2 regions of the Bradyrhizobium sp. SZCCHNR1093 genome follow, and region 1 is predicted to be linked to the other one. Evidence: predicted binding sites of a transcription regulator. Region 1 holds the regulator's gene; the other holds the start of a gene.

Region 1 (14,853 bases):
GACACGCCGCCACCCGGCTCCAGCGAAGGCGGCCTGCGCAACGCCATCGTCGGCTCCTTGATCATGACGATCATCGGCGTCGGCATCGGCGCGCCGCTCGGCCTGTTCGCCGGCACCTATCTCGCCGAATACGGCCGCAACGACCGCCTGACCTCGGTGATCCGCTTCATCAACGACATCCTGCTGTCGGCGCCCTCGATCATCATCGGCCTGTTCATCTATGGTGCGGTCGTGGTGCCGATGGGCGGCTTCTCGGCACTCGCGGGTTCCCTTGCATTGGCGGTCATCGTGATCCCGGTGGTGCTGCGCACCACCGAGGACATGCTGCTGCTCGTGCCCAACCCGCTGCGCGAGGCGGCGTCTGCGCTCGGCCTGCCGCGCTCGCTGGTGATCCGCCGCATCGCCTATCGGGCGGCGCGCTCGGGCCTCATCACCGGCGTGCTGCTTGCCACCGCCCGCGTCGCCGGCGAGACCGCGCCTCTGCTGTTCACCGCGCTGTCGAACCAGTTCTGGAGCCTCAACCTTTCCAGGACGATGGCGAACCTGCCCGTCACCATCAACAATTTCGTCCAGAGCCCTTATGCCTACTGGAAGCAACTGGCCTGGAGCGGAGCCCTTCTCATCACTCTGGCCGTGCTCGCCCTGAACATCGGTGCACGCATTCTTGGCGCCGAGAGGAACACCAAATGACCGAACTGTCCGTCTCCGTCAGTCAGCCCAATCACGCTCTTCACGGCAAGGCGCTTCCGGATGCGCCGGCCAAGGTGACCGCGCGCAACCTCAACTTCTACTACGGCGACCATCACGCGCTGAAGAACATCAACCTGTCGCTGGGCACCAACCGCGTCACCGCGTTCATCGGCCCGTCCGGCTGCGGCAAGTCCACGCTGCTGCGCATCTTCAACCGGATGTACGATCTCTATCCGGGCCAGCGGGCGACCGGGCAGCTGATGCTCGACAACACCAACATCCTCGATCCCAAGCTCGATCTGAATCTGCTGCGCGCCCGGGTCGGCATGGTGTTCCAGAAGCCGACGCCGTTCCCGATGACGATCTACGAAAACATCGCCTTCGGCATCCGCCTCTATGAGAAGATCTCGAAGTCGGAGATGGACGACCGGGTCGAGAAGGCGCTGCGCGGCGGCGCGTTGTGGAACGAGGTCAAGGACAAGCTCAACGCCTCGGGCCTGTCGCTGTCCGGCGGCCAGCAGCAGCGGCTGTGCATCGCGCGCACCGTGGCGGTCCGGCCGGAGGTGATCTTGTTCGACGAGCCGTGCTCGGCGCTCGATCCGATCTCGACCGCCAAGGTCGAGGAGCTGATCCAGGAGCTGGCCGAAAACTATACGATCGCCATCGTGACGCATAACATGCAGCAGGCGGCGCGCGTCTCCGACAAGACCGCCTTCATGTATCTCGGCGAGCTGATCGAGTTCGACGACACCAGCAAGATCTTCACTTCGCCGAGTGATCGGCGGACCCAGGATTACATCACCGGCCGGTTCGGCTGACGCCGACGACATTGCCTTCAGGAGATCATCATGGCCAGTGAACATACCGCCAAGGCGTTCGACAGCGATCTGCAGGACCTGACCCGTCTGGTATCGGAGATGGGCGGCCTCGCGGAGCGGCTGATCGTCGATTCCGTCGATGCGCTGGTGCGGCGCGACATCGCGCTCGGCCAGAAGGTGGTCGCCACCGACGCCGAGGTCGACAAGCTGCAGCGCATCATCGAGGAGCGCGCCGTGCTCACGATCGCCCGTCGCCAGCCGATGGCGGTCGACCTGCGCGAGATCGTCGGCGCGATGCGCGTGGCGACCGATCTGGAGCGCATCGGCGACCTCGCCAAGAACATCGGCAAGCGCGTCGCGGCGCTGGAGAGCGACTTCCATCCGCTGAAGCTGATCCGCGGCCTCGAGCACATGACCGATCTGGTGCAGTCGCAGGTCAAGACGGTGCTGGACGCCTATGCCGCGCATGACCTGCCGGCGGCGATGACGGTGTGGAAGGGCGACGAGGAAGTCGACGCCATCTGCACCTCGCTGTTCCGCGAGCTCCTGACCTACATGATGGAGGATCCGCGCAACATCTCGTTCTGCATCCACCTGATGTTCTGCGCCAAGAACATCGAGCGCATCGGCGATCACGCGACCAACATCGCCGAGACTGTATTCTATATGATCGAAGGCCAGCAGATCATGGACAAGCGCCCGAAGGGCGACATGACGAGCTTCGCGACGACGATTCCCGGTAACTAAGAGAGACGGTTCAGACATGGGCGCCCGAATTCTGGTGGTGGAGGACGAGGAGGCGCTGACGACGCTGCTGCGCTACAACCTCGAGGCCGAAGGCTACGAGGTCGAGACCGTGGCGCGCGGCGACGAGGCCGACACGCGGCTGAAGGAGCGCGTTCCGGATCTCGTCGTGCTCGACTGGATGCTGCCGGGCCTCTCCGGCATCGAGCTGTGCCGCCGCCTGCGCGCGCGGACCGAGACCCGGCAATTGCCGATCATCATGCTGACGGCGCGCGGCGAGGAGAGCGAGCGCGTGCGCGGACTCGCCACCGGCGCCGACGACTACATCGTCAAGCCGTTCTCGGTGCCGGAGCTCCTGGCGCGCGTGAAAGGCCTGCTGCGGCGGGCGAGCCCGGAGCGGCTGGCGACCGTGCTGTCCTATGGCGACATCGAGCTCGACCGCGAGAAACGCCGCGTGGCGCGCTCGGGGCGGCCGATCGATCTCGGCCCGACCGAATACCGCCTGCTCGAATTCTTCCTCGAGCACCCCGGCCGCGTGTTCAGCCGCGAACAGCTGCTCGACAGCGTTTGGGGCCGCGACATCTACATCGACGAGCGCACCGTCGACGTCCATATCGGCCGCCTGCGCAAGCTGCTCAATCCCGGCCGCGAGCAGGACCCGATCCGCACCGTGCGCGGCGCCGGTTATGCGCTCGATGATCGCTTCGCCAAGAGCGAGCAGGTGTAAGGGCGATGGGCGTGAGGATGAAGAAGGTGTGAGGCGCGAGCGGGCCCGATTGAGGAGATCGCGGTCCGCTTTCCGCCACGCCGCCGCCGTCTTGATCGTGTCTGCTTCGTGGCCCGTCACGATGTTTCGGTCCCAGCGGACGCCCTTGATCAAGACCATCATCATATCTCTTGTCATGCTGCTCGGCAGCTTGGCGGGCGCCCCGGCCGCCGAGCTCGAGGACGCGGTCGCGGCGGCAGGCAACGGGCAGCATGCGGCGGCGATGCGACGGCTGCTGCCGCTGGCCGCCAAGGGCGATGCGCGGGCGCAGTTCGACGTCGGCTTCATGCAGGCGTTCGGCTGGGGCGTGCCGCGTAATCCGAGCGAGGCGCTGGCCTGGTACCGCAAGGCCGCCGATCAGGGGCTCGCCGTCGCGCAACATTATCTCGGCATCGCCTACGTCAATGGCGAGGGTGTTGCCTCCAACTACGGCGAAGCCAGTCGCTGGTTCAGCCGCGCCGCGGCGCAGGGCTTCGCCCAGTCGCAATACATGCTCGGCCTGATGCTGCTCGACGGCCGCGGTGTGAAACAGGACGTCGTGCAGGGCTATGCCTGGCTGGTGATGGCGGGCCGTAGTGGCGTGCGATCGGCCGGCCGCGACGTGCAGCGGGTCAGGTTGACCGAGCCGCAGCGCGTCCAGGCCCAGAGCGCCATTGCGTCCTGGCAGCCGAAACCGGAATCGGCGGATGCGGGCATTGCCACTCCGCGTCCGGAGCAATTGCTCGGGCTCGATCGCCACATCGGCGAGGTCGTCGATCCCACCTCCTGGCCGGCGTCGTCGATCGGCGTCGTCACCGTCGCGCAATACTCGAGCGGCGGCTGGTGCACCGGCACCCTGGTGGCGCCGCGCGTCGTGCTCACCGCCGCGCATTGCGTCTTCAACGGCGTGGCGCAGGTCAGCCCCGGCAATGTCCGCTTCCTGGCCGGCATGAACCGTGGCACGCCGGCGGCATCGTCGGTCGCCGACAAGCTGATCGTGGCGCCCGATTTCGTCCCGACCCGGCACGACAGATGGTCGCTCGACCGCTCGCCCGCCGATTGGGCGCTGATCGTGCTGAAGGATGCGCTGCCGTCGAAGCCGGTGGCGGTCAAGGCGCTGACCCGCGAGGAGCTCGCGGCTGCGACCACGGCCGGAACCATCTCCGAGATCGGCTATGGCCAGGAGCGGCGCTATTCGCCGACCGGCCAGCGCAATTGCAGCGCCGGCATGACCGGGGATGCCCGGCTGTTGACAGTGCATTGCCTGGCCAATTTCGGCTATTCGGGCTCGCCGATCCTGGCCGAGGTCGGCGGGGAGCCGGCCGTGGTCGGCATCTTCTCGGCGTTCCACGAGGAGACCCGGCTGATGTTCGCCGCCCCCGCGAGCCAGTTCGAGGCGGTCGTGCGCCGCGAGATCGCGGCGCAGAGTGCCTCGGCGCGGTGAGGGAAGGAGCGAGAGAGACGAGGTCCCGCCGCTGGTCATGATCTGTGCGTGACTGGATAGCGGGTTGCCAAGCGAGAGGGCGGTCCGGGAAGCGCCACCCAGGTTTTCCTGCAGCTTTCGCCTGCAGCGGGGCCTTTACCGAACTGGCCTAGCTCTTGCTATAGTCCGAGTATGACGATTGTTCCAATTGATCATCCTCGGGCCGCGCGGCTGCTGTGGTGGCGGTCGCAGCCCGGCCGCAACGTTGCGCTCGTCGGCGGGCTGGTCGCGGCCAACGCGCTCGCCTGGGCCTGGGCATTCGCGCTCTACGCCGACCGGCCCGCCATCGTCGGCACCGCGATGCTGGCCTGGCTGCTCGGGCTGCGCCATGCGGTCGATGCGGATCACATCGCGGCCATCGACAACGTCGTGCGGAAGCTGGTGCAGGACGGTAACCCTCCGCGCGCCGCCGGCCTCTATTTTGCGCTCGGCCATTCCAGCGTCGTCGTCATCGCCACCATCGTCGTGAGCCTCATCGCCGGCGCCGACCTCCTGGATGAAGAGAGTGCGATCAGGGCGATCGGCGGCGTCATCGGCACGTCGGTATCGGCCGGCTTCCTGCTGCTTATCGCGTTGGCGAACCTCATTCTGTTCGTGAACCTCTGGCGCCGCGCCGCACAGCCGCAGTCCGAGATGGAAACAGCCGGAAACAGCGGACGGGGCATCCTCATCCGCCTGCTGCGCCCCGTGCTCCGCCTGGTGGGACGCGCCTGGCACATGTATCCGCTCGGCTTCCTGTTCGGTCTCGGCTTCGACACCGCGAGCGAGATCGGGCTTCTCAGCCTGTCGGCGACCGAGGCTGCGCGCGGCGCGAGCCTCGCCCATGTGCTGGTATTCCCGGCGCTGTTCGCGGCTGCGATGGCCACCGTCGACACCGCCGACAGCATGCTGATGGTCGGCGCCTATCGCTGGGCGCTGACCGATCCCGCACGCAAGCTGCGCTATAACCTCGTGATCACCGGCGCATCCGTTGCCATCGCGCTGGTGATCGGCAGCTTCGAGGCGTTCACGCTGTTGGCGCCGCGGCTTGGCCTGACGGGGGGATGGGCTGACGTCGCCACCGCGCTGGGCGGCGACGTCGCCAATCTCGGGCTCGTCGCGATCGGCGTGTTCGGACTGATCTGGGCGGTCGCCATGCTGCTCGGTCGCAGTCAGCGCGGTTCCGAGGCGACGCCCGGCGAAGCGCTTGCCAGCGTTCGTGCGGGGGCGCTAAACCCGCCGGCGATACGAAGCGGAACGCATAAGACGGGCTAGGAGCGGGGCCTCATGATGGTCGGCTCGGAGGGAACGATCAGGATGCTGTGGCTGCAGGGCGCGAGCTGCGGCGGCTGCACGATGTCGATCCTGGAAAGCGGCGCGTCCGGCTGGTTCGACGAATTGCGCCAATCCGGCATCGATCTGGTATGGCATCCCTCCGTCAGCGAGCAGACCGGGGACGAGGTGGTGGAGCTGTTGGAGGCGATCCGCGACGGTCGCGAGCGGCTCGATCTGCTGGTGCTCGAAGGCTCGGTGGCGCGCGGACCTGGTCTGACCGGCCGCTTCAACATGCTCGCCGGCACCAACCGCTCGATCTATCACTGGCTGCTCGATCTGGCGCCGCTGGCCGACTACGTCGTTGCCGTCGGCAGCTGCGCCGCCTATGGCGGCATTCCCGCGGCTGGCATCAATCCGACCGATGCGGTCGGACTGCAGTTCGAGGGCAGCGATATCGGCGGCGCGCTTGGCGCGGCCTTCCGCTCGAAACGCGGGCTGCCGGTGATCAACGTCGCAGGCTGTGCGCCGCATCCGGGCTGGATGATGGAGAGCCTGCTGGCGCTTACCTCGGGCGATCTGACGGCAGACGGCCTCGACACAGTCGGCCGTCCGACCTTCATCGCCAACCACCTCGCTCATCACGGCTGCTCACGCAACGAGTTCTACGAGTTCAAGGCGAGTGCGGAAGCGATGTCAGAGCGCGGTTGCCTGATGGAGCATCTCGGCTGCCGCGCAACGCAGGCGGTCGGCGACTGCAATCAGCGCTCGTGGAACGGCGGCGGCTCCTGCACCAAGGGCGGTTATGCCTGCATCGCCTGCACCTCGCCGGGCTTCGAGAGCGCGCAGAACTATCTGGAGACGGCGAAGCTCGCCGGCATCCCCGTCGGCCTTCCCACCGACATGCCGAAAGCCTGGTTCGTCGCGCTCGCAGCGCTGTCGAAATCGGCCACGCCGCGCCGCGTCCGACTCAATGCGACGGCCGATCATGTCGTGGTGCCGCCGGGCCGTTCCGGCGACAAGCGCCGTCCATGACGCGGATCACGGTCGGACCGTTCAATCGTGTCGAAGGCGATCTCGAGGTCAGGCTCGATATCGAGAGCGGCCGCGTCGCGCGGGCGGAGGTGACGGCGCCGCTCTATCGGGGTTTCGAGCAGATCCTTGAGGGCCGGCCGCCGCTCGACGCCCTGGTGATCGCGCCGCGCATCTGCGGCATCTGCTCCGTGTCGCAATCGATCGCGGCCGCCGCGGCGTTGCGCCAGGCCATGGGCATTGCGGCAGCACCAAACGGCATCCTCGCGAGCAACATCGCGCACGCGGCCGAGAACGCGGCGGATCATCTGACGCATTTCTACATCTTCTTCATGCCGGACTTCGCCCGCGATGCTTATGCCTCGCACGCTTGGCATTCGGCCGCGGCCGAACGTTTCGCGGCGACGAAGGGCAGCGCTGCCCGCGATGCGCTGCCGGCGCGCGCGCGACTGCTGGAGATCATGGGCCTGATCGCCGGCAAATGGCCGCACAGTCTCGCCTTCCAGCCAGGCGGGACGACCCGCGCGATCGAGCTCGGCGAGCGCGTGCGGCTCAGCGCGATCGCGGCGTCGTTTCGCGGTTTCCTTGAGCGCGTCCTGTTCGCCGACAAGTTGGAGAACGTGCTCGCCTTGTCGACGCCGGACGAACTCGACCGTTGGCGCGAGGGCCGAGCCGGCGACTTCGCGCATTTCCTTCGGCTGGCCGATGCGCTCGCGCTGGCCGACCTCGGCAGCGGACCAGGTCTCTTGATGAGCTTCGGCGCGTATCACGACTTCAATGGAGCTCGTTTTCGCGCTGGCGTCCGCACGAGCAGTGGCGAGGTCCAGGCTTTGCCGTCGGACGGCATCACCGAGGACGTCTCGCACGCCTGGATGCACGATACGTCGCTCGATCCGTCCGAGAGCCGCACCGTGCCCGATGCCGACAAAGCCGACGCCTATAGCTGGTGCAAGGCGCCGCGTCTCGCGGGAGAACCGGTCGAGGTCGGCGCTCTCGCAAGGCAGGCCATCGACGGTCAGCCGTTGGTCACCGCGCTGCTCGCGAGCGGTCGCAGCAATGTCCGCAATCGTGTCATCGCCCGGCTGATCGAAACCGCGCAGCTCGCGCTGTCGATCGAGCACTGGATCAAGGCATTGCGTCTCAACGAGCCGTTTTGCGAAAACAGCGCCAGCGCGGTCGACGGCAATTTCGTCGGGCTCGTGGAAGCTGCGCGCGGCAGCCTCGGCCACTGGCTCGCAGTGCGCTCCGGCCGGATCGAGCGTTATCAGATCATCGCGCCGACGAGCTGGAATTTTTCGCCGCGCGACGCCAACGGCGTTGCGGGCCCGCTCGAGCAGGCGCTCGTCGGCACCGAGGTCGGCGATGCCGGCGCGCGTGCGGTCGGCATCCAGCACGTGGTGCGGTCGTTCGATCCCTGCATGGTCTGCACGGCGCATTGAGCGCGCTGCACACAGGCAGGCGGCAAGCGGAAACAAGATTGTCGGTGCAAAGCGCGTGATTTCCGATTGTCGCGCGCGATCCACCACCGAAGGCTCCGTCGCTGCGATCGCACCGCCTCAAGCATCTGAAATCATTATGATTCAAATCCAGCAATGATGCTGGCCCGCATCTTGCTGTCCTTCTCGCCAGAACGCGATCAGATGATCGCCAACGCGATGTCAGGGGAGGACTCATGGGCGCGGCAACGGAAACCTTTTACAGCGTCATCAGGCGTCAGGGCATCACGCGGCGCAGCTTTCACAAATTCTGCAGCCTGACCGCGACGAGCCTCGGCCTCGGCCCGGTCGCGGCGAGCCGCATCGCCAATGCGCTCGAAACCAAGCCGCGCACGCCGGTCATCTGGATGCACGGGCTGGAGTGCACGTGCTGCTCGGAGAGCTTCATCCGCTCGGCGCATCCGCTGGTGAAGGATGCCGTGCTGTCGATGATCTCGCTCGACTATGACGACACCATCATGGCGGCGGCCGGCCACCAGGCGGAGGCCATCCTCGACGAGACGCGTGCGAAGTACAAGGGACAGTACATTCTTGCGGTCGAAGGCAATCCGCCGCTGAACGAAGGTGGCATGTTCTGCATCGACGGCGGCAAGCCGTTCGTCGAGAAGCTGAAGATGATGGCCGAGGACGCCATGGCGATCATCGCCTGGGGCGCCTGTGCCTCCTGGGGCTGTGTGCAGGCGGCAAAGCCCAATCCGACGCAGGCGACCCCGATCGACAAGGTCATCACCAACAAGCCGATCATCAAGGTGCCGGGCTGCCCGCCGATCGCGGAAGTCATGACCGGCGTCGTCACCTTCATCACCACCTTCGGCAAGCTGCCGGAGCTCGACCGCCAGGGCCGGCCGAAGATGTTCTACTCACAGCGTATCCACGACAAGTGCTATCGCCGACCGCATTTCGACGCTGGCCAGTTCGTCGAGGAGTGGGACGACGAGGCCGCGCGCAAGGGCTACTGCCTCTACAAGATGGGCTGCAAGGGCCCGACCACCTACAATGCCTGCTCGACGGTGCGCTGGAACGGCGGCGTGTCGTTCCCGATCCAGTCCGGTCACGGCTGCATCGGCTGCTCCGAGGACGGCTTCTGGGACAAGGGCTCGTTCTACGACCGCCTCACCAACATCAAGCAGTTCGGCATCGAGCACAACGCCGACCAGGTCGGCATGGTGGCCGCGGGCACGGTGGGCGCAGCGGTCGCGGCGCATGCGGCGGTGACGGCCGTGAAACGGCTCGCCACCAAGCGCGACGACGCCAAACAAGATCATTGATCGCATTCAGGGCAGGCAACGATGGGCATCCAGACTCCCAACGGCTTCAATCTCGACAATTCCGGCAAGCGCATTGTCGTCGATCCGGTCACTCGCATCGAGGGACACATGCGGGTCGAGGTCAACGTCGACTCCGACAATGTCATCCGCAATGCGGTTTCCACCGGCACGATGTGGCGCGGCATCGAGGTGATCCTCAGGAATCGCGACCCGCGCGACGCCTGGGCCTTCACCGAGCGGATCTGCGGCGTCTGCACCGGAACGCATGCGCTCACATCGGTGCGCGCGGTCGAGAACGCGCTCGGCATCACCATTCCGGAGAATGCCAACTCCATCCGCAACCTCATGCAGCTTGCGCTGCAAGTGCACGACCACGTCGTGCACTTCTATCATCTGCACGCGCTGGACTGGGTCGACGTGGTCTCGGCGCTCTCGGCCGATCCGAAGGCGACGTCGACACTGGCGCAGTCGATCTCGAGCTGGCCGCTGTCGTCGCCCGGCTATTTCAGGGACCTCCAGACCCGCCTCAAGAAGTTCGTCGAGTCGGGGCAGCTCGGCCCGTTCAAGAATGGATATTGGGGCAGCAAGGCCTACAAGCTGCCGCCCGAAGCCAACCTGATGGCGGTGGCGCACTATCTGGAGGCGCTCGATTTCCAGAAGGAGATCGTCAAGATCCACACCATCTTCGGCGGCAAGAACCCGCATCCGAACTGGCTCGTGGGTGGCGTGCCGTGTCCGATCAACATCGACGGCACCGGTGCGGTCGGCGCCATCAATATCGAGCGGCTGAATCTCGTCTCCTCGATCATCGATCGCCTGATCGAGTTCAATGAGATGGTCTATCTGCCCGACGTCGCCGCGATCGGCTCCTTCTACAAGGACTGGCTCTATGGCGGCGGCCTGTCCGGCAAGAGCGTGCTCGCCTATGGCGACGTGCCCGAGCATGCCAATGACTACTCCGCCAAGAGCCTGAAGCTGCCGCGTGGCGCGATCATCAACGGCAACCTGTCCGAGGTGTTTCCGGTCGATCACGCCAATCCGGACGAGATCCAGGAGTTCGTGGTTCACTCCTGGTACAAATACCCCGACGAGACCAAGGGACTGCATCCCTGGGATGGCATCACCGAGCCGAACTACGTGCTCGGCCCCAACGCGAAGGGGACCAAGACGGACATCAAGGAGCTCGACGAGGGCGGCAAATATTCCTGGATCAAGGCGCCGCGCTGGCGCGGACACGCGATGGAGGTCGGACCGCTCGCGCGCTGGGTGGTCGGCTATGCGCAGAACAAGGCGGAGTTCAAGGACCCCGTCGACAAGTTTCTCAAGGATCTCGACCTGCCTCTGACGGCGCTGTTCTCCACGCTCGGCCGCACCGCGGCGCGTGCGCTGGAATCGGTGTGGGCCGGACGGCAGATGCGCTACTTCCAGGACAAGCTGATCGCCAACATCAAGGCGGGCGACAGCTCGACGGCGAATGTCGACAAATGGAAGCCCGAGAGCTGGCCGAAAGAGGCCAAGGGCGTCGGCTTCACCGAGGCGCCGCGCGGCGCGCTCGCGCATTGGATCAAGATCAAGGACACCAAGATCGACAACTATCAGTGCGTCGTGCCGACGACCTGGAATGGCTCGCCCCGCGATCCCAAGGGCAACATCGGCGCATTCGAGGCGTCGCTGATGAACACCCCGATGGCCAATCCCGAGCAGCCGCTGGAGATCCTGCGCACGATCCATTCGTTCGATCCGTGCCTGGCCTGCTCGACGCACGTCATGAGTCCGGATGGCCAGGAGCTGGCCAAGGTCAAGGTCAGGTAGCACGGGAGCAGGGTCATGATGGATGCAGTTGCACGCCCGCCCGAGTCGGGGACGGACATCGCCGCGATCGCAGCCGACGCCGCCGGCGAGCATGCGGTTGGCCGGCCCACGGTCTATGTCTACGAAGCGCCGGTGCGCATCTGCCACTGGGTCAACGCGTTCGCGATCATCGTTCTGATGATCACCGGTTATCTGATCGGATCACCTCTCCCGACGGTGTCGGGAGAGGCGTCGGCAAACTTCGTGATGGGCTATATCCGCTTTGCCCATTTCGCTGCCGGACAGGTGCTGGCGGTGTTCTTCCTCGCCCGCATCTTCTGGGCCTTCGTCGGCAACCACCATTCCCGGCAGATCTTCTACATTCCGGTGCATCGCAAGCAGTTCTGGAAAGAGGTGCTGCACGAGATCCGCTGGTACGCCTTCCTGGAACGTGAGCCGAAGATGTATGTCGGCCATAATCCCCTGGCGCAGACGGCGATGTTCATCGGCTTCACGCTGTTCGTGACCTTCATGATCGTCACCGGCTTTGCGCTCTATTCGGAAGGCACCGGGATCGACAGCTGGCAGCACAAATTGTTTGGCTGGGTGTTTGCGATCTGGCCGAACAGCCAGGATGTGCATACCTGGCATCACCTCGGGATGTGGGCGCTGGTCACGTTTGTGATGGTGCATGTCTATGCCGCCATTCGCGAAGACATCATGTCACGCCAGAGCATCATCTCCTCGATGATCTCAGGCGAACGGCAGTTCCGCGACTAGCAGGGGGCCGGCATGGTCGATGAGCGCGGGCGCGATCGCATTTTGGTGCTCGGGATCGGCAACATTCTCTGGGCTGACGAAGGCTTCGGCGTGCGGGTGGTGGAGGAATTCCACCGCCGCTTCACCGTGCCCGACAACGTCACGATCCTGGATGGCGGCACGCAGGGACTTTACCTCGTCAACTATGTCGAGGAAGCCGACGGCCTGATCGTGTTCGACGCCATCGACTATGGCCTTGTGCCGGGCGAGATCAAGCTCGTCCGCGATGACGAGGTGCCGCGCTTCACCGGCGCCAAGAAGATGAGCCTGCACCAGACGGGCTTCCAGGAAGTACTGAGCGCGGCCGACCTGCTCGGCCGCTATCCGCAGCGGCTTGCGCTGATCGGCTGCCAGCCGCTCGACCTCGAGGATTGGGGCGGTCCGCTGACTGCGCCGGTTCGTGCGCAGATCGCGCCGGCGATCGAGCTGGCCTGCGCCCTGCTGGCGGAATGGGGCGCGCCCGCCGTGTCGCGGCGTGAACCGCTCGCCGGCGACGAACGCCTGCTCGCGAACGACATCGACCATCACAGCTACGAGCTGCGGGCGCGCACGGCCGAGTAACCGCGCCGCGAGGGAATCCGACATGTGTCTTGGCCTGCCGATGACAATCCTCGAGACCGATGGCGTCTCGGCGCTGTGCAGCTTCGACGGCGAGGAGCGCCGCGTCTCGGTGCTGTTGCTGTCGAACCCGCCGGTCGGAGCCAAGGTGCTCGTCTATATCGACAACGCCGTTCGCCTGCTCGATGACGAAGAAGCGCGGCTGATCGGCGAGGCGCTGCGCGGCCTGCAGGCGGCCGTGAACGGCGAGAATTGCGACGACTTCTTCGCCGATCTGATCGGGCGCGAGCCGGAGCTTCCGGAGCATCTGCGGTAGCGGTGTGATGCCCTTGGGCGGGCGTCAGATTCCTGGCAACAAGATATCCATAAGTAAAGTAAGTTGCCGGACATTGTCTGGAAAGCGGCTTTCCGATTGATTGCGGAGCTCTTAATTTCAATAAAAATATGAGATATTTCAACGTATTGAGCGTTCCGCTGTCGCGCGGGCGTCTGGCACGTTGATTGCTAACATGGAGAGCACGGCAACGATAACTGGTCAGGGAGAAACGTCGATGGAAATGCAGCAGCGTGACCCCGCGCGCATGCGAGGCGGGTTGCCGGAGGTCGATGCCGGCACCGTCGACGCCTTTCTCGCCGAGGCCGATCGCGCCGGGCTGGTCGCCGTGCTGCTGTCGGCCGGTGATCCCGCGCGGTTTCCGGAGGCGCTCGATGTGGCCATCGTGCTGCCGGAGCTGATCACCGCGTTTCACGGCCGGCTGCGTGGCGCGGTCATCGCGCGCGACGCGGAGGCGGAGCTCGGGACGCGCTTCGGCGTGCGCGTGCAGCCGAGCCTGATCCTGTGCCGCGGGGCGGAGACGCTCGGCCTGATCGCCAAGATCCAGGACTGGTCTGTCTATGTCGATCGCATCTCGCGGCTGATCGACCGGCCGCAGGGCGCGACTGCAACGGTCGTTGCCAGCATCGTCCCAGTCCATCAGCCTGCGGGAGCCGAGCGATGAAGCCGGGATTCTGGATCGCGCCTGAAGGAGCCGAGGAGCCGGTCAACATCTTTCCGATCGGCGAAGAGGCGCTCGATACCTCGCACAAGGGGCTGACCGCGTCCGGGGCCCTGGCCAAGCTGGCCTCGCTCGACTCGGAGGCGTTGGCGCGGAGCTGCCCGCGGGCGGTCGAGCTGTTGTCGACGATTGCAGCGGCCATCGCGGCGCAGACCGCCGGCGCGCCGACGCAATTATTCCGGCTCGAGGGCCTCAACGATCTCGAGCGCCGGCTGATCGACGACGTGCTGGGCGAGGGCGAGGTCGCCGGCGTCGTGGCTCTTCCCGACGGCACGCTGGCTCAGATCCAGGAATCGGTGCTCGCCGGAATATGGCGGGTGCGGCTGGAGGCGGACGAGCGACACGACTACGTCGAAATCGGCGCCGTCCCGGAGATCGTATCGCGCGCCGCCGCCGATCTGACTGCAGGTGACATCGTGATCGGCCCTGTGCCCGAGGGCACCATGAACGCGCTGCCGGTGCTCGCCGAGATCCGCGAGCGCGCGCTGTCCTGGCGACCAGGTCAGCGCTCGCAGACCATCAACTTCACGCTGCTGCCGATGAGCCCAACCGACATGAGCTTCCTGCAGCAGACGCTCGGCAACGGTCCGATCCAGCTGATGTCGCGTGGCTACGGCACCTGCCGCGTGCTCGCGACCGGCATCCGTCATGTCTGGTCGGTGCAGTTCTTCAACGCCATGGACACGATCATTCTCGACACCCTCGAGGTCGGCGGTGTGCCGGTGGTCGCGCTCGCCGCGGCTGAGGATTTCGAGGATTCGGCCGAGCGTCTGACCCAGATCATCGAGGCCTATTTCACATGAGCGGCGGCTTCGAGAATTTCGGTGTCCGCAGCGATCTCGCTGATGACGTGCTGCTGGAGTGCGGCATCTGCTGGACGCGCTACGACCCGGCCGAGGGGGATGGCGTGGCGCAGATTCCGCCGGGCACGCCGTTCGCGGCCTTGCCGGATGACTGGCATTGCCCGAACTGCGATGCGCCGAAAGCCAAGTTCATGGTGGTCGAGCCATGAGCCCTGAGGCGGTCGGGCAGGGGACGTCGGACGTCACGCCGGCCGCGTGGGGCGCGCGTCTTGCCGGCGTCTATCGTGAGATCGGCGCTCG
Region 2 (14,853 bases), on a different contig from region 1:
CGGGGCCATGCGTGACCGCCTACACGATTTCGCTCGGGACCCCCGACGTGATGACCAAAGCTGCGGCCAAGGCCGCGCACCGCCCGCTGCTCAAGATCAAGCTCGGCGGCGACGGCGATCCGGCGCGGATTGCAGCCGTGCGCGAGGCAGCTCCGCAGTCACAACTGATCGTCGATGCCAACGAGGCCTGGACCGAGGCGAATTTGGAGTCCAATCTCGCGGCCTGCGCCGCCGCCGGCGTCACGCTGGTCGAGCAGCCGCTTCCCGCAGGAAACGACGAAGCGCTCGCCAACATCGCGCGCCCGCTCGCGGTGTGCGCCGACGAGAGCGTGCACGACCGCAACTCGCTCGAAGCGCTGCGCGGACGCTACGACGCCGTCAACATCAAGCTCGACAAGGCCGGAGGGCTCACCGAGGCGCTTGCCATGGCCGATGCCGCGCGCGCGCTCGGCTTCGACATCATGGTCGGCTGCATGGTGGCGACATCGCTCTCGATGGCACCGGCCATGCTGCTGACGCCGCTCGCCCGTTTCGTCGATCTGGACGGACCGCTGCTGCTCGCCGAGGATTGCGAGCACGGCCTGCACTACGAGGACAGCCTGGTCTATCCGCCCGATCAGGCGTTGTGGGGCTGAAGCGACAGGCTTCGGTGCGCGATCCACATCAGGACGCCACCCGCTCCGGCCATCGCGGCCATCACGTAGTAGACACCGGGTCCATAGGCCGCATAGACCGGCCCCGAGAGGGCCGATGCCGCCGAGCCGACCACGCCGCTCGCAGCCGCATAATAGCCCTGCCCGCGCGCCGTCAGTTGCGCCGGCACATGGCGGACCAGCAGCCCCATGGTTCCGACCAGGGTCAGCCCGAAGGTGAAGCCGTGACTGATCTGGACCGCGGCGAGCCCGGCTGCATGCGGCTCCTGAGCCGTGAGGCTCCAGCGCAGCACGGCCGCCGCTGCACCGATCATGACCAGGTTGGCGGGCGCCAACGTGAAGCGTGGTGACAGGGCGAACACGACGATCTCGGCCAGCACGCCCATGGTCCAGAGCCAAGCGATGGTCAGCCCGCTGAAGCCCTGCGCCTTCCACGCGATGGCGGAGAACGTGTAGTAGGCCGCGTGGCTGGCCTGGATCAGCGCCGAAGCCGCGATGATGCAGAGGAAGCTCGGATGGCCCAGCGGACTGCGCCCGTCCCGGGCCAGGCCGGCGCCATGCGGCAGGGGCGGCAGCGCCTGCAGCAGCAGGCTGCTTGCCGCACCGCACAGCGCGACCAAGAGGATGATCCAGATCAGCTCGGACGACGGCGCGAGGTCGGCCACCCCGCCGCACAGCAGCGTTCCGGCGATGAATGCGGCCGATCCCCACAGCCGCAGGCGACCGTAGTTCAGGCCATAGCTCATCACGCCACGGAGCGCATAAGCGTCCGTCAGCGGGACAACGGGTGTCCATAGACAGCAGGTTGCCACGTAGACCAGGAATACCAGCCAAGGTTCGCGCTGGAAGGCGAGAACCACAAAGCCCGATGCCGTTGCGAAGGTGGTCAGCCGCATCGCGGCGCGCAGGGCCTGCCGGCGCTCGGCAACCGCGGTGATCAACGGCAGGACGGTGAAGCGGGTCACGGCGGGAACCGCGATGATCACACCGATCCACGAGGCGTCCAGCCCGATCGCCCGTAGCCACACGGGGAAAAACGGCAGATGCGTCCCCGACAGCATGAACACCGCGCCATAGAACAGCCCCAACCTGTCCGCGAATCGGCGCGACAATACCGGCGATGTGGTGGAGATTTGTCGGGACAGTGGCATCAATTCAATTGCGATTCGATCAATATCATGGTGATCGTTATGCCAACGCGCAGCAATGTGCGCGATAGGTTTGCCATGGTCGATGAAGTCTTCGCCCTCTCGCCGATATCCGCCCGCGCGGCTCAGCCGAACGAGGCCGATTACGAGGCGATCCGCGACGCCTTCATGGAGACGTCCCGAGGCCGCTGGTTCCTCGGCGAATACGCCAAACGCAACCGCAATGCCGACACCAGCATGGTGCTCGACGCCGTGGCCCGCATCGAGCATGCGCTGGCCTCGCAGCGTCAGCAGCAGCAGGAGTTCGAGCAGGCCGACAGTAAGGCGCTGCCCGAGGCGCTGGCCGCGATCCGCGCCTCGGTCGAAGACGCTGCACTCGCCGCAGCCTCTGCGGTCGACAGCATGGCCCTTGAGCAGAACCTGGCGCCGGTGCGCAAGGGCATCCGAATCATCAAGGAAATTTCCTGGCGCTGGCGCGAGATCGGCGCCGATTCCCGGATCTGCGACCTGATCGATTCACAGGTCACATCGATCGAGGCCGCGTGCGACCAGCTTGCGAGTGCCGACCCCAAGGTCGCACTGCTTGCGGCCTTCGAGATCATCAAGACGCGGCTGAAGGAGCTCGACGCGGCGGAAGCAAGCGTTCCGCCCGCGGCTGACGAGATCAAGCCGGCGACCGAGTCCGCCGCCCCGCCAGTACCTGATGTCGCATCGGGTCCGGCTGCGGAGGCGACGGTCTCGGCTGAGCCGCAGGTGGCTTCGGGGCCGTTGCCCGTGCCGGAACAGACGGAGGCGGCCCAAGCCGGGCTCGAGATGACCATTCCGCTCGTTGCAGCGGTGGCCGCGATCGAATCGGTCGAGACATCCTCTGGCGCTGACACCGCGATCATGGCGGCCGCAGCGGTTGAAGCCAGGATGGTTGACACCGACGCTGCGGCGGTGGTGCAGCCCCCCGAAATTGCGACCGAGCCGTCGGTGGACGAAACCCTTCTCGAAATCGAGCAGCACGCCGCGGCGGCCCTGGATGACGCTGTCGCCGCAGAAGCCCACGACGAAGCCATCCTGGAATTGGTCGCGGCGGAGATGGGTGCTCCCGATCCGATCGACGACGAGGAGTTCAGCCGGGCCAGGACGCTTGGCTTCGACATTGAGGAGCCAACCTCGGTCGACGACGACATCGTCGCGAGCTTCAGCGAGCCGGCGCCGTCGGAGCCGGATCTCGCGCTGACCACGGCAGAAGTCCCGGTTGCCACGGCGGCGTCGGCTCCCGCTGCGCCTACGATGTCTGCCCCGCCAATGTATGCCCCGCCGATGCCGGCCCCGCCCGCGGCTGCCCCGCGCATGGCCTCGCCTCCAGCCCCGGCGCCAGTCCCCAGCGTGCCCGTATCGGCACCGCTTCCGGAGGCGATCACCATCGAGACCCTGGCCGCCGTGGCGGCTGCGGTCGCAGCTCAATCTCCCGCAGCGCCGCAGGCCGACGTTGCGCCGAGCCAGCAGGTCCGCCCGACCGCCGCCGCGGCTCACAGCACCAGTGCATCCGCGATGCCCAGGCCTGCCTACGAGCCGTCGCTGGGATCGACGCTCCTGTCGAACGGCCTTCTGCAGCGGCCACAGGCGCCCGCCAATGACTTGCTGGCGCCGATCCGTCGCATGACCCAGCCTGAGAAGATCGCATTCTTCTCGTAGGGCGAGAGCGTCTCGGCCACCTCCTATCGAACCCCGATCACTGAGCACCGAAAGGTGCTGCGTTGATAGGTGACGCGGATCACGTACGCTGCTGCGTGATCTGCGTAGCCTGATCCTCAAGCCATTCGCTTGGCGCATGCTCGAGGAGAACGCCGTGTCCGTTCCGAAATTTCGCGCTGTAACATCCGCCTGGAAATCCCTGCTCATGTCCGCGCTGCTGGGCCTGATGGCCTGGGTCGGCCCGGACTCGGCGTTCGCCGCCGGCAGTGAGATCGACAACCTTCACACGCCACCGCGCGCGCTGGCAGCTCCCTCACCTGCAAAGGAGAGCAACACCCCCGCAGCGATCCCTCAAGGAGCCGAGCCACGCGTCGCACTCGTGATCGGCAATGCGAGCTATCAGAACGCGCCACCGCTGGAGAACCCGGACAACGACGCCCATGCTGTCGCCAAGCTGTTGAACTCGGCCGGCTTCGAGGTGATCACGGCGACCGACCTGACGCAGAACGAGATGCTCAAGGTCGTCCAGGATTTTTCGAGCCGGGTGGCAGCAAACGGCCCGAACACCGTGGCAATGGTCTACTACGCCGGCCACGGGGTTCAGCTCGCGGGCGAGAACTATCTGATCCCGATCGATGCCCGTATCTCAGCGCCCTCCGACCTGGCGACGGGGACGATCCGTCTGGTGGACCTGATGGCAACGCTCGACGCCATCCCGAGCCGCATGCGGATCGTCGTGCTGGACGCCTGCCGCAACAATCCATTCCCTGCCATCAACGATGCCGGACGCGGACTTGCCATCGTCGACGCACCGAACGGCTCCATCCTCGGATATTCGACCTCGCCTGGCGAGGAGGCGCTCGACGGGCGTGGCGAGCACAGCCCGTACGCGCAGGCGTTCCTGAACCTGGCGCGGCAGCCGAACCTGCCGATCGAGCAATTGTTCAAGCGCATTCGCCTGCAGGTGAACCAGAGCACCGATGGTCGACAGACGCCGTGGGAAAGCTCGTCGTTGACCAGTGATTTCACCTTCTTCGGCGAATCCCTGGTTGCCGCAGCGCGCGCGCCGGAGAACGCGCCGGTGGTGCAGATGGCCGCCGACCTGCCGAGCCGTTCCGTGCGGCAGGCCTATGACTACGTGCTGTCGGAGAATCGTCCGCAGTATTATCGCGAGTTCATCGCGATGTACCCGCGCGATCCGCTCGCCGACCGCATCCGCGCACTGCTCGCTGGCCTCGTGCAGGCCGCGGCGTGGCACCAGGCCGTGCTGGCGAATTCGCCGGCCGCCTATCAGAGCTTCCGAGAAGCCTATGCCGACAGCCCATATGCGCCGGTCGCGCTGCGGCTGCAGGGACAGCCTCGGCCCATCCCCGTGCTGCAACCGAGCCGTCTCATCATGCCACCGCAACTGGCACCGATCGCGCGGCCGTTCAATCCCGGCGCCCAGATCCAGAGCCATCCAGGCCTGCAATCGAAGCTGCCGGTCACCACCGTGCCGCCGCGCGGACCGATGCCGCCAACGGTGGTCACGAAAGGCAATGCCATCAACAACGCGGGTCCCAACAAGGTCGTCGATCCCAGGCCTATCGCTCAGACCAGGTTGCGCGACAGGATCATGCCGCCGGCAAATCCGCCTGTCGCCGCGAAGATCCAGCGCGACCCAGTGAAGCGCAGTCCTGGGCGGCCATTCGACACCCGCGAGGTCCGGCGTCCCTTCCCCGGCAATTCCGGACCGTTCAAGCCGAACGTCAACGCGTCGCGTCCGTCGATGGCGCGTGGCCAAGGAGGGATGCAGGGCGGCCCGACGCGGGGCACGCCGCACGTCGCGCAGTCCGGACTGCGGATCGGCGGTGGGGGATCTGCAAAAGGCGGCCTCAGCTTTCACTGAGGCTTGATCGTCAGGCGATCAGCCTGGCGTAGAGCTCAGCATCGACATTGCCGCCGGACAAAACGATCACCACCGTCTTGCCCGCCACATCCAGCCGGCCAGCCAGCAATGCCGCAAGCCCGACTGAACCACCGGGCTCGACGACGAGCTTCAGCTCCCGGAAGGCAAAGCCGACCGCGCGCCCCACCTCCTCATCCGAGGCCTCGACCGCAGCCGACAGAAGTTGGCTGTTGATCGCGAAGGTGATCTCGCCCGGAATCGCCGCCATCAGCGCGTCGCAGATGGTGCGTCCCTTCGCATCATGGGCCTCGCGGTGGCCGGCCCGCAGCGAGCGCGCATGGTCGTCAAAGCCCTTGGGCTCAGCCACGACCATCCGGGTGCTGGGAAAGCGCGCCTTGACCGCGGTCGAGACGCCGGCAAGCAGTCCACCGCCCGAAGCCGGGACGATCACCAGATCCGGCGACAGGCCGAGCGCCGCAAGGTCCTCGGCGATTTCACGACCGACGGTGCCCTGCCCTGCGATGACGTGGGGATCGTCATAGGGCGGCACCACCGTCGAGCCGCGCTTTGCTGCGATGTCGCGCGCGATCGCTTCGCGGTCCTCGCGATCGCGATCATAGAGCACGACCTCGGCACCGAACGCCTTGGTGCGCTCGCGCTTGGCCGCCGGCGCATCCGAGGGCATCACGATCGTGGCGTCCATGCCCAGCAATGTGGCGGCATGGGCGACGCCCTGCGCATGATTGCCGGAGGAGAATGCGACGACGCCGTTGCCGCGCGCTGCCTGCGGGATCGACGCCAGCTTGTTGTAGGCGCCGCGGAACTTGAACGAGCCGGTCCGCTGCAGCACCTCCGGCTTCACGAAGACGTTCGCTTTGAACTGCTCGCTCAGCACGGGAGCCGGCAGCAGCGGAGTCCGCACGGCCACGGGCGCGAGGACGCGTGCCGCCGCATCGATGTCGGCGGCGGTCACGGGCAGGATCGGGGAATGAGCTGTCATGCCCCTATTTTACCGCGCCCGATTGCCGAGAGGCAAGGGAGCCGGTGTCAGGCGGCGCGAGCGGCCAGTTGGGGAACCGGCGCGCGCTGCCGCAGCGGATCGGTCCAGGTGAGGATCTCGAAGCGGCCGTCCTCGTGCTCGACCAGCGCCGTGCAGCTCTCGACCCAGTCGCCGCAATTCATGTAGCGAATGTCGTCCTGATCGCGGATGACAGCGCAATGGATGTGGCCGCAGATCACGCCGTCAGCGCCATGCCTTCGCGCCTCGGAGGCCAGCGCCGTCTCGAACGCGCCGATGTAGTTCACCGCGTTCTTGACCTTCTGCTTGGCCCATTGCGACAGCGACCAATAGGGAACGCCGAACATGCGACGGAAGAAGTTGACCAGACGGTTCATCTGGATCGCGAAGTCATAGGCCTTGTCGCCGAGATGGGCGAGCCAGCGCGCGTTCTGCACGACCAGATCAAAGATGTCGCCGTGGATCACCAGATAGCGTTTGCCGTCAGCGCCGGTGTGGACGATGTTCTCGACGACATCGATGCCGCCGAAATGCGTGCCGTAATAACCGCGCAGGAACTCGTCGTGATTGCCGGGGACGTAGACGATCTTGGCGCCCTTGCGTGCCTTGCGCAGCATCTTCTGCACCAGGTCGTTATGCGACTGCGGCCAATGCCAGCTCGATTTGAGCGCCCAGCCGTCGATGATGTCGCCGACCAGATAGATCGTATCTGCATCATGGTGGCGCAGGAAATCGACGAGGAGATTGGCCTGCGAGCCGCGGGCTCCGAGATGAACGTCCGAGATGAACAACGTCCGAAAGCGCCGAGCCGGGCTTTCTTCACCAGCAGTCTCAAGTCCCATGCGCGCCCACCTAACAGTCCCTGATGACACCGCGATGACGAAACGCCCCACCGGCAGAACCCATCCTGCCGGACCGCGACCGGACACCGCTCGTTCGACTCGCGACGTCCTTCGTCACTGCCCCGCGATACCAGCGGGGTGCGACAATCAGGCGACAGGCGGGCGGCGCGAACAGGGAAAATCAGCCTCCTATCTCGGCACGGTGACGACGCGCAGATTGTTGGTGGTGCCGGCCCGCGCGAACGGGATGCCGGCAACGACGACGAGCAGATCGCCGGCTTCAGCGAACTCCTCCTGCACGGCGAAGAAGGTCGCGCGCTCGACCATCTCCTCGTAGCTCTGCACGTCCTGCGACAGCACGCTGTGCGCGCCCCACAGCAGGCACATGCGCCGCGAGGTGTCCTCGTTCGGCGTGATCGCCAGAATCGGCAGGCTCGGCCGCTTGCGCGCAACGCGCGAGGCCGAGGTTCCGCTCGACGTATAGGCCACGATCGCCCTGGCGTGGATCGCCGAGGCGAGATCGGCCGCCGCGGTTGCCACCGCATGCGGCGGCGTCTGCTCCTCGCCCGGCTGCGTCGCCTCGACGATCGAGCGATACATCTTGTGGCCTTCGGTGGCCTTGATGATGCTGTCCATCATCGCCACCGCCTCGCGCGGGTATTGGCCGCTGGCAGACTCCGCCGACAGCATCACCGCGTCGGCGCCGTCATAGATCGCAGTGGCGACGTCCGAGACCTCGGCGCGCGTCGGCGTCGGCGTCGCCACCATCGAATCCAGCATCTGCGTCGCGACGATCACCGGCTTCACGGCGAGCCGGCAGGCACGCACCAGCTCCTTCTGCTTACCCGGCACGTCCTCGTTGGGAATCTCGACGCCGAGATCGCCGCGCGCGACCATGATCGCGTCCGACAACTGGATGATGTCGTCGATCCGCTCCAGCGCCGCCGGCTTCTCGATCTTGGACATGATGCCGGCGCGGCCGTTGATGAGGCCCCTCGCCTCAAGCACGTCCGACGGCTTCTGCACGAACGACAGCGCCACCCAGTCGACGCCGAGCTCGAGCCCGAAGGCGAGATCGGAGCGGTCCTTGGCCGTCAGCGGCGACAGCTCCAGAATGGTGCCCGGCAGATTGACGCCCTTGTGATTGGAAATCGCGCCGCTGACGATCACCTTGGCCTCGATCCAGTCGTCGCCAAGGCCGGTGACGCGGACGCGCACGCGGCCGTCATCGATCAGAAGATCGTGACCGGGCGAGACCGCCGCAAAGATTTCCGGATGCGGCAACGGAATCGATGTCTTGTCGCCCTCGGTGCCGTTGAGGACAAATCGAATCGTCTCGCCGACTTCGACCTGGATCTTCTTGTCGCGCAGAGTGCCGACGCGAATCTTAGGACCCTGCAGATCCATCAAGATGCCGATCGGCCGCTGCACTTCCTTCTCGAGCGCGCGGATCGCGGCATGGACCTTGGCGTGATCGGCCTGGGTGCCGTGGCTGAAGTTGAGACGAAAGGTGTCCACACCGGCGAGGAACAGCGCTTTCAGCATCTCCGGAGAATTGCTCGCGGGACCGACAGTCGCAACGATCTTGGCTCGACGGTGACGACGCATGATGGGTCCTTTCTCCTTAAGCCGTGTCTCGCGTCTCTATGACACGCATGTGATTGGCATGCGCGGACGCAGCGGAAGCGCTGATATACGCCCCGCAGCGTCCATTGCAAGCGCGACACGAAACACGCCAGAATTGTGCAAGAGAACAGCACGCCTCAGACGTTGGAGCCGTGGATCGCGTCGATGACGGCGTCGGTCACCTCCCTGGTCGTCGCCTTGCCGCCCACGTCGGGCGTGAGGATGCCGGCTGCACACACCTTCTCCACCGCCGCCATCAGCCGCGCGGCCGCGTCCCGCTCACCGAGATGCTCGAGCATCTGCGCGCCGGTCCAGAATGTTGCGACCGGATTGGCGATGCCCTTGCCGGTGATGTCGAAGGCCGAGCCGTGGATCGGCTCGAACATCGAGGGGAAGCGCCGCTCCGGATCGATGTTGCCGGTCGGCGCCACGCCGAGGCTGCCGGCCAGCGCGCCGGCGAGATCGGACAGGATGTCGGCATGCAAATTGGTCGCCACGATGGTGTCGAGGCTCTTCGGCTGCAGGGTCATGCGCACGGTCATCGCGTCGACCAGCATCTTGTCCCAGGTCACGTCGGGGAATTCCCGCGCCACTTCGGCGGCGATCTCGTCCCACATCACCATGCCGTGGCGTTGCGCATTCGACTTGGTGACGACGGTGAGGAACTTGCGCGGCCGCGACTGCGCCAGCTTGAACGCGTAGCGCATGATGCGGGTGACGCCGACGCGGGTGAAGACGGCAACCTCCGTGCCGACCTCCTCCGGCAGGCCGCGGTGCGCGCGACCGCCCATGCCGGCATATTCGCCCTCGGAATTCTCGCGCACGATCACCCAGTCGAGATCGCCGACGCCGACATTGCGCAAGGGCGAGGCCACACCGGGCAGGATCTTGGTCGGCCGCACATTGGCGTACTGATCAAATCCCTGGCAGATCGGCAGCCGCAGGCCCCACAACGTGATGTGGTCGGGCACGTCGGGAGCGCCGACCGCGCCGAAATAGATCGCGTCGAACGTCTTCAGCTCGGCGAGGCCGTCGGCCGGCATCATCACGCCGTGCTTCTTGTAGTAGTCCGAGCCCCAGTCGAAGGTCTTGACGTTGAAGCTGATGTCGCCCGAGCGCTTGGCGAGCGCCTCGAGCACACGGACACCTTCGGAGATGACCTCGGGGCCGATGCCGTCGGCGGGAATCGCGGCGATGGAATGGGTGCGCATGAAAGGGCTCCGTGTGATGGGTCAGGATTGCGTGGCCGCAGCGGCCTTTGCACGTTGTGAACGTGACAGCAACAGGGTCAGCACCGCCGATACCACCAGCAGCCCGGCGACGAAATAGAGCCCGCCGTTGAAGCTGCCGGTCTGGTCCTTGATCCAGCCGATCATCGCGGGACCGACGAAGCCGCCGAGATTGCCGATCGAGTTGATGGTCGCGATGCCCGCCGCGGCGGCCGAGCCGGACAGGAACATGGTGGGCATGCTCCACAGCGGCGGCTTCGAGGAGGAGATGCCGACATTGACCAGCGTAAGTGCCGCGAGCACGGCGGCGACACTGGTCGACAGCCCGGCCAGCCAGAGGCCGACGGCGGCGACGACGCAGGCCAGCACGACGTGCCAGGTGCGCTCGGCGGTGCGGTCGGAATGGCGCGCCCACAGGATCATGACGACCACGGCCACGGTCGGTGGCACCGCGTTGAGGAAGCCGACGGCGAACGACGACAGGCCGAACTGCTTGATGATCTGCGGCGCCCAGACGCCGAGCGTGTAGAGGCCGGCCGATGTGCCGAAATAGACCAGCGCGAGCGCGAGCACGCGGATGTCGGCCAACCCGCGCCAGATGCTGTGGCTGGCGGTGGCGGCCTTGCTCGCCAGCTCGGCATTCATCGTGCGCACCAGCCAGTCGCGCTCGTCGTCGGCGAGCCAGCGCGCCTGCTCCGGACGATCGGTCATGTAGGCGAGCACGACGAAGCCGAGCAGCACCGCCGGCAGCGCCTCGATCAGGAACAGCCACTGCCAGCCCTTGAAGCCGAGAATGCCGTCCATCTCCAGCAGCGCGCCGGAAACCGGAGAGCCGAGAACCGTGGAGAGCGGCGCGGCGGCCATGAACAGCGCGGTGACGGCTGCGCGCTGGCGGGCCGGGAACCAGTAGGAGAGATAGAGGATGATTCCGGGGAAGAAGCCTGCTTCCGCAGCACCAAGCAGGAAGCGCAACACATAGAAGCTCGTCGGTCCCTGCACGAACGCCATCGCGCCGGAGACGATGCCCCAGGTGATCATGACCCGCGCGATCCAGATGCGGGCGCCGAACTTGTCCAGCGCGAGGTTGGAGGGGACCTCGAACAGGAAATAGCCCCAGAAGAAGATGCCGGCGCCGAAGCCATAGGCCGAGGCTGACAGCCCGATGTCCTTGTTCATGGTCAGCGCTGCGAAGCCGACGTTGACACGGTCGATGAAGGCTACGAAGTAGAGCAGCATGATGAAGGGCACGATGCGCAACGTGATCCTGCGCAGCACGCGCATCTCCAGCTCTCCGGCCATCGTCACCTCCCTATCCCGTCTTGTCGTTGATCTGACAAGCGTAGGCGGCGAACCAGGCCGGCTTCAATGCTCGCATCATTATACAAAAAAATGATATAATCCGGCCCATCGCCTCTTCAGGATCCCACCATGGAATTGCACCAGCTCCGCTGCTTCGTGGCCGCCGCCGAGGAACTGCATTTCGGCAAGGCGGCGCAGCGGCTGCAGATGCTGCCCTCGGCGCTCGGACGCCAGATCAAGCTGCTGGAGGAGGATCTCGCGACGCCGCTGTTCGCCCGCACCACGCGCGCGGTGTCGCTGACCGAGCACGGCACGACCTTGCTGCGCGACGCCCGGGCGATCCTGGCCCGCGTCGAGGCGGTCGAAACCGGCTTCCGCCGCCGTACCCGAAGCACGAAGGCGCAGCGGCTGCGCGTCGGCGCCATCGACAGCGCGGCCGCCGGGCTGCTGCCGCAATTGCTGCACGATTTTCGCGCGCGGCATCCCGACATCGCGGTGCAGCTCATGGAGGAGAAGACGATCCGGCTGCTGCCCAAGATTCTCTCCGGCGCGCTCGACCTCGCCTTTGTCAGGCCGCCCGAGCGCACCGATATCAGGCTCGAATTCCGCGCGCTGCTCAGCGAGAGCGCCGTGGTGGCGCTGCCGCAGCGGCACCGGCTGGCCTCGCGTGCCGCGGTCTCGCTCGCCGACATCGCCGACCAGCCGCTGATCGTCCCGGACCGCCGGTCGCGCCCGCACAGCCACGACCTCACCATGAAGCTGTTCGCACAGGCCGAGCTGTCGCCGGATATCGCGCAGTTCGCCGATGAGAAGCAGACCATCGTGCATCTCGTCGCCGCGCGACTCGGCATTGCCATCGTGCCGCGCTGGACCTCGCGGCTCGCGGTCTCAGGCGTCCGCTTCGTGCCGCTGCGGATGACACGCGGCAGCACCGCCGGACGGCTTCCGCTCGCGGCCGTCTGGCTGCGCGGCTCGCGCGATCCGGCGCGCGAGGCCATGCTCGGCGTGCTCGACGCGCGGCTTGCGAAATACGCCCGCGGTGCCTGACCGCAAAATCCGCCGAACATCCTACCCCAGCGGCGCCTCCGCGACGTCGAGCAACGCGCCGAGGCCATGGCGCAGGCTGCGCATCGGCTGCTGCTCCGAGGACAGGCCGAGTGCCAGCAGCGATCGCCCGGTCACCGCGTAGACGTGGCCGAACGGGAACGACTGCGGCTGTGCATCCGGCTGGTTGGTGTCGAGCAGCGCCAGCCAATTATGGCCTTCGGGCACGGACGGAAGCGTGAAGTTCACGACGTCGAAATGCGCGTTGTAGACCAGCAGGAGCGTCGCATCCGAGCCACGCCGCTTAACGCCGGTCTCCTGGGCGCGGCCGTCGAGCAGCATGCCGAAACAACGCGCGTGATCGTCAGTCCACTGCTCCGTCGTCATCTCCTCGCCCGACGGGTCGAGCCAGGTCACGTCGTTGACGCCGAGGTCCTCATTGTGCGAGCCGATCAGGAAGCGGCTGCGATAGAGGATCGGAAACGCCTTGCGCATGGCGATCAGCTTGCGCGTGAATTCGCGCAACGCCCGCCCCTGCGGCGTGATGCCCATCCAGTCGAGCCAGGTCGTCTCATTGTCCTGCGCATAGGCGTTGTTGGTGCCGTTCTGGGTATGGCCGAACTCGTCGCCGGCGAGCAGCATCGGCGTGCCATGCGACAGCAGCATCGTGGCCAGCAGATTGCGCTTCTGGCGCTCGCGCAACGCGGTGATCTCGGGGTCGTCGGTCGGTCCCTCGACGCCGCAATTCCAGGAGTGGTTGTTGCTGTGGCCGTCGCGATTATCCTCGCCATTGGCCTCGTTGTGCTTGTCGTTGTAGGAGACGAGGTCGTTGAGGTTGAAGCCGTCATGCGCGGTGATGAAGTTCACGCTCGCCCAGGGGCGGCGGCCGCGCTTGTTGAACAGATCGCCCGAGCCGGAGATGCGCTTGGCGAAATCGGCGAGCGTGCCGCCATCGCCCTTCCAGAACGCACGCGCGGTGTCGCGGAACTTGTCGTTCCATTCCGCCCAGCCCGGTGGAAACTGGCCGACCTGATAGCCGCCCGGACCGATGTCCCAGGGCTCGGCGATCAGCTTGACGCTCGACAGCACAGGGTCCTGACGACAGGCATCCAGGAAGCTGCCGCCCTCGTCGAAGCCATAGGGCTCGCGCGCCAGGATGGTGGCGAGATCGAAGCGGAAGCCGTCGACCCGCATCTCGGTCGCCCAATAGCGCAAGGAGTCCGCGACGAGCTGCAGCACGCGCTGGTGCGACAGGTTCACCGTATTGCCGGTGCCGGTGTCGTTGATGTAGTAGCGTTTCTGGTCCGGCATCAGCCGGTAGTAGCTGGCATTGTCGATGCCTTTGAAAGACAAGGTCGGCCCGAGCTCGTTGCCTTCGGCGGTGTGGTTGTAAACCACGTCGAGGATCACCTCGATGCCGTTGGCGTGGAACTGGTTGACCATGGTCTTGAATTCGGTCGCGAACGGCGTCTTCAGATAGCGCGGCTCCGGTGCGAAGAAGCCGATCGAATTGTAGCCCCAGTAGTTGCGCAGCCCCTTCTCGACCAGATAGCTGTCGTCGATGAAGGCGTGGATCGGCAACAGCTCGGCCGAGGTGATGCCCAGGGAGCGCAGATAGGCCGGAATGTCCTGATGCGCGAGACCGGCGAAGGTGCCGCGGTCGGCCTCGGGCACCAGCGGATGCAGCTTGGTGAAGCCCTTGACGTGCATCTCGTAGAAGATCGTCCGCTCCCACGGAATTTCCGGCTTGCGTGAGGTGCCCCAGGTGAAGGCGGGATCGATGACCCGGCACTTCAGCATCAAGGGCGCGCTGTCGCGGTCGTCGAACGACAGGTCCTTGTCGGCATGATCGGGCCGATAGCCGAACAGCTCCGGCCCCCACCGCAGGTTGCCGACGAGCTGCTTGGCATAGGGGTCGATCACGAGCTTGTTCGGATTGAACCTGTGACCGGCGTCCGGCTCGTAGGGTCCATGCACGCGATAGCCATACACCGTGCCGGGCCGCGCGGCCGGCAGGTAGCCGTGCCAGACCTCGTCGGTGTATTCGGGCAGCTCGATGCGCTCGAGCTCGGTCTCGCCGGTGTCGTCGAACAGGCACAGCTCGACCTTGGTCGCGTGCGCGGAAAAGATCGCGAAGTTGACGCCGAGCCCGTCCCAGGTGGCGCCGAGCGGAAACGGCCGGCCTTCGCTGATCTTGGTCCTGCGCAGGTTGAATGCGGCCCGCGTCAACGCGTCACCGAGGTCGGTGCGTTGGTCCATCCTTTGCCCCCTTCGTCCAATTCCCCAGATCTATTGCCGGGGGTCTCGATGATCAGCGTCGATTGCTAGGTTGCCGCTGGCGTCTCGTCCGGCACGATCACTTCCGCCTTGGTCTCGGTCACCGTCACCGACGCGATCACGGCTCCTTCCGGCGCTGCCTT

What was found. The regulator PhoB, encoded in region 1, activates phosphate uptake and scavenging genes when phosphate is short. The targets are predictions, from matches to a motif close to TGTCATNNANCTGTCAT.
Region 2: the regulator PhoB is predicted to act here: its motif matches at 7,259-7,275, upstream of QX070_RS20470 (UDP-2,3-diacylglucosamine diphosphatase).

Annotation. Positions count from the first base shown of each region.
Region 1 is NZ_JAUHJJ010000002.1:921,686-936,538, forward strand. It holds gene pstA (phosphate ABC transporter permease PstA) at 1-690, shown strand, start outside; gene pstB (phosphate ABC transporter ATP-binding protein PstB) at 687-1,508, shown strand; gene phoU (phosphate signaling complex protein PhoU) at 1,539-2,255, shown strand; gene phoB (phosphate regulon transcriptional regulator PhoB) at 2,272-2,979, shown strand; gene QX070_RS09915 (trypsin-like serine protease) at 3,125-4,441, shown strand; gene QX070_RS09920 (HoxN/HupN/NixA family nickel/cobalt transporter) at 4,613-5,734, shown strand; gene QX070_RS09925 (HupU protein) at 5,750-6,766, shown strand; gene QX070_RS09930 (nickel-dependent hydrogenase large subunit) at 6,763-8,202, shown strand; gene QX070_RS09935 (hydrogenase small subunit) at 8,436-9,527, shown strand; gene QX070_RS09940 (nickel-dependent hydrogenase large subunit) at 9,549-11,339, shown strand; gene cybH (Ni/Fe-hydrogenase, b-type cytochrome subunit) at 11,355-12,098, shown strand; gene QX070_RS09950 (HyaD/HybD family hydrogenase maturation endopeptidase) at 12,111-12,698, shown strand; gene QX070_RS09955 (HypC/HybG/HupF family hydrogenase formation chaperone) at 12,721-13,011, shown strand; gene QX070_RS09960 (hydrogenase accessory protein) at 13,247-13,693, shown strand; gene QX070_RS09965 (hydrogenase expression/formation protein) at 13,690-14,553, shown strand; gene QX070_RS09970 (rubredoxin) at 14,550-14,762, shown strand; gene hybE ([NiFe]-hydrogenase assembly chaperone HybE) at 14,759-14,853, shown strand, end outside.
Region 2 is NZ_JAUHJJ010000006.1:81,630-96,482, forward strand. It holds gene dgcA (N-acetyl-D-Glu racemase DgcA) at 1-635, shown strand, start outside; gene QX070_RS20450 (MFS transporter) at 617-1,804, opposite strand; gene QX070_RS20455 (hypothetical protein) at 1,880-3,487, shown strand; gene QX070_RS20460 (caspase family protein) at 3,642-5,375, shown strand; gene QX070_RS20465 (threonine/serine dehydratase) at 5,386-6,375, opposite strand; gene QX070_RS20470 (UDP-2,3-diacylglucosamine diphosphatase) at 6,423-7,235, opposite strand; gene pyk (pyruvate kinase) at 7,425-8,843, opposite strand; gene QX070_RS20480 (tartrate dehydrogenase) at 8,999-10,072, opposite strand; gene QX070_RS20485 (D-galactonate transporter) at 10,094-11,389, opposite strand; gene QX070_RS20490 (LysR family transcriptional regulator) at 11,519-12,436, shown strand; gene glgX (glycogen debranching protein GlgX) at 12,458-14,692, opposite strand; gene QX070_RS20500 (DUF3606 domain-containing protein) at 14,758-14,853, opposite strand, start outside.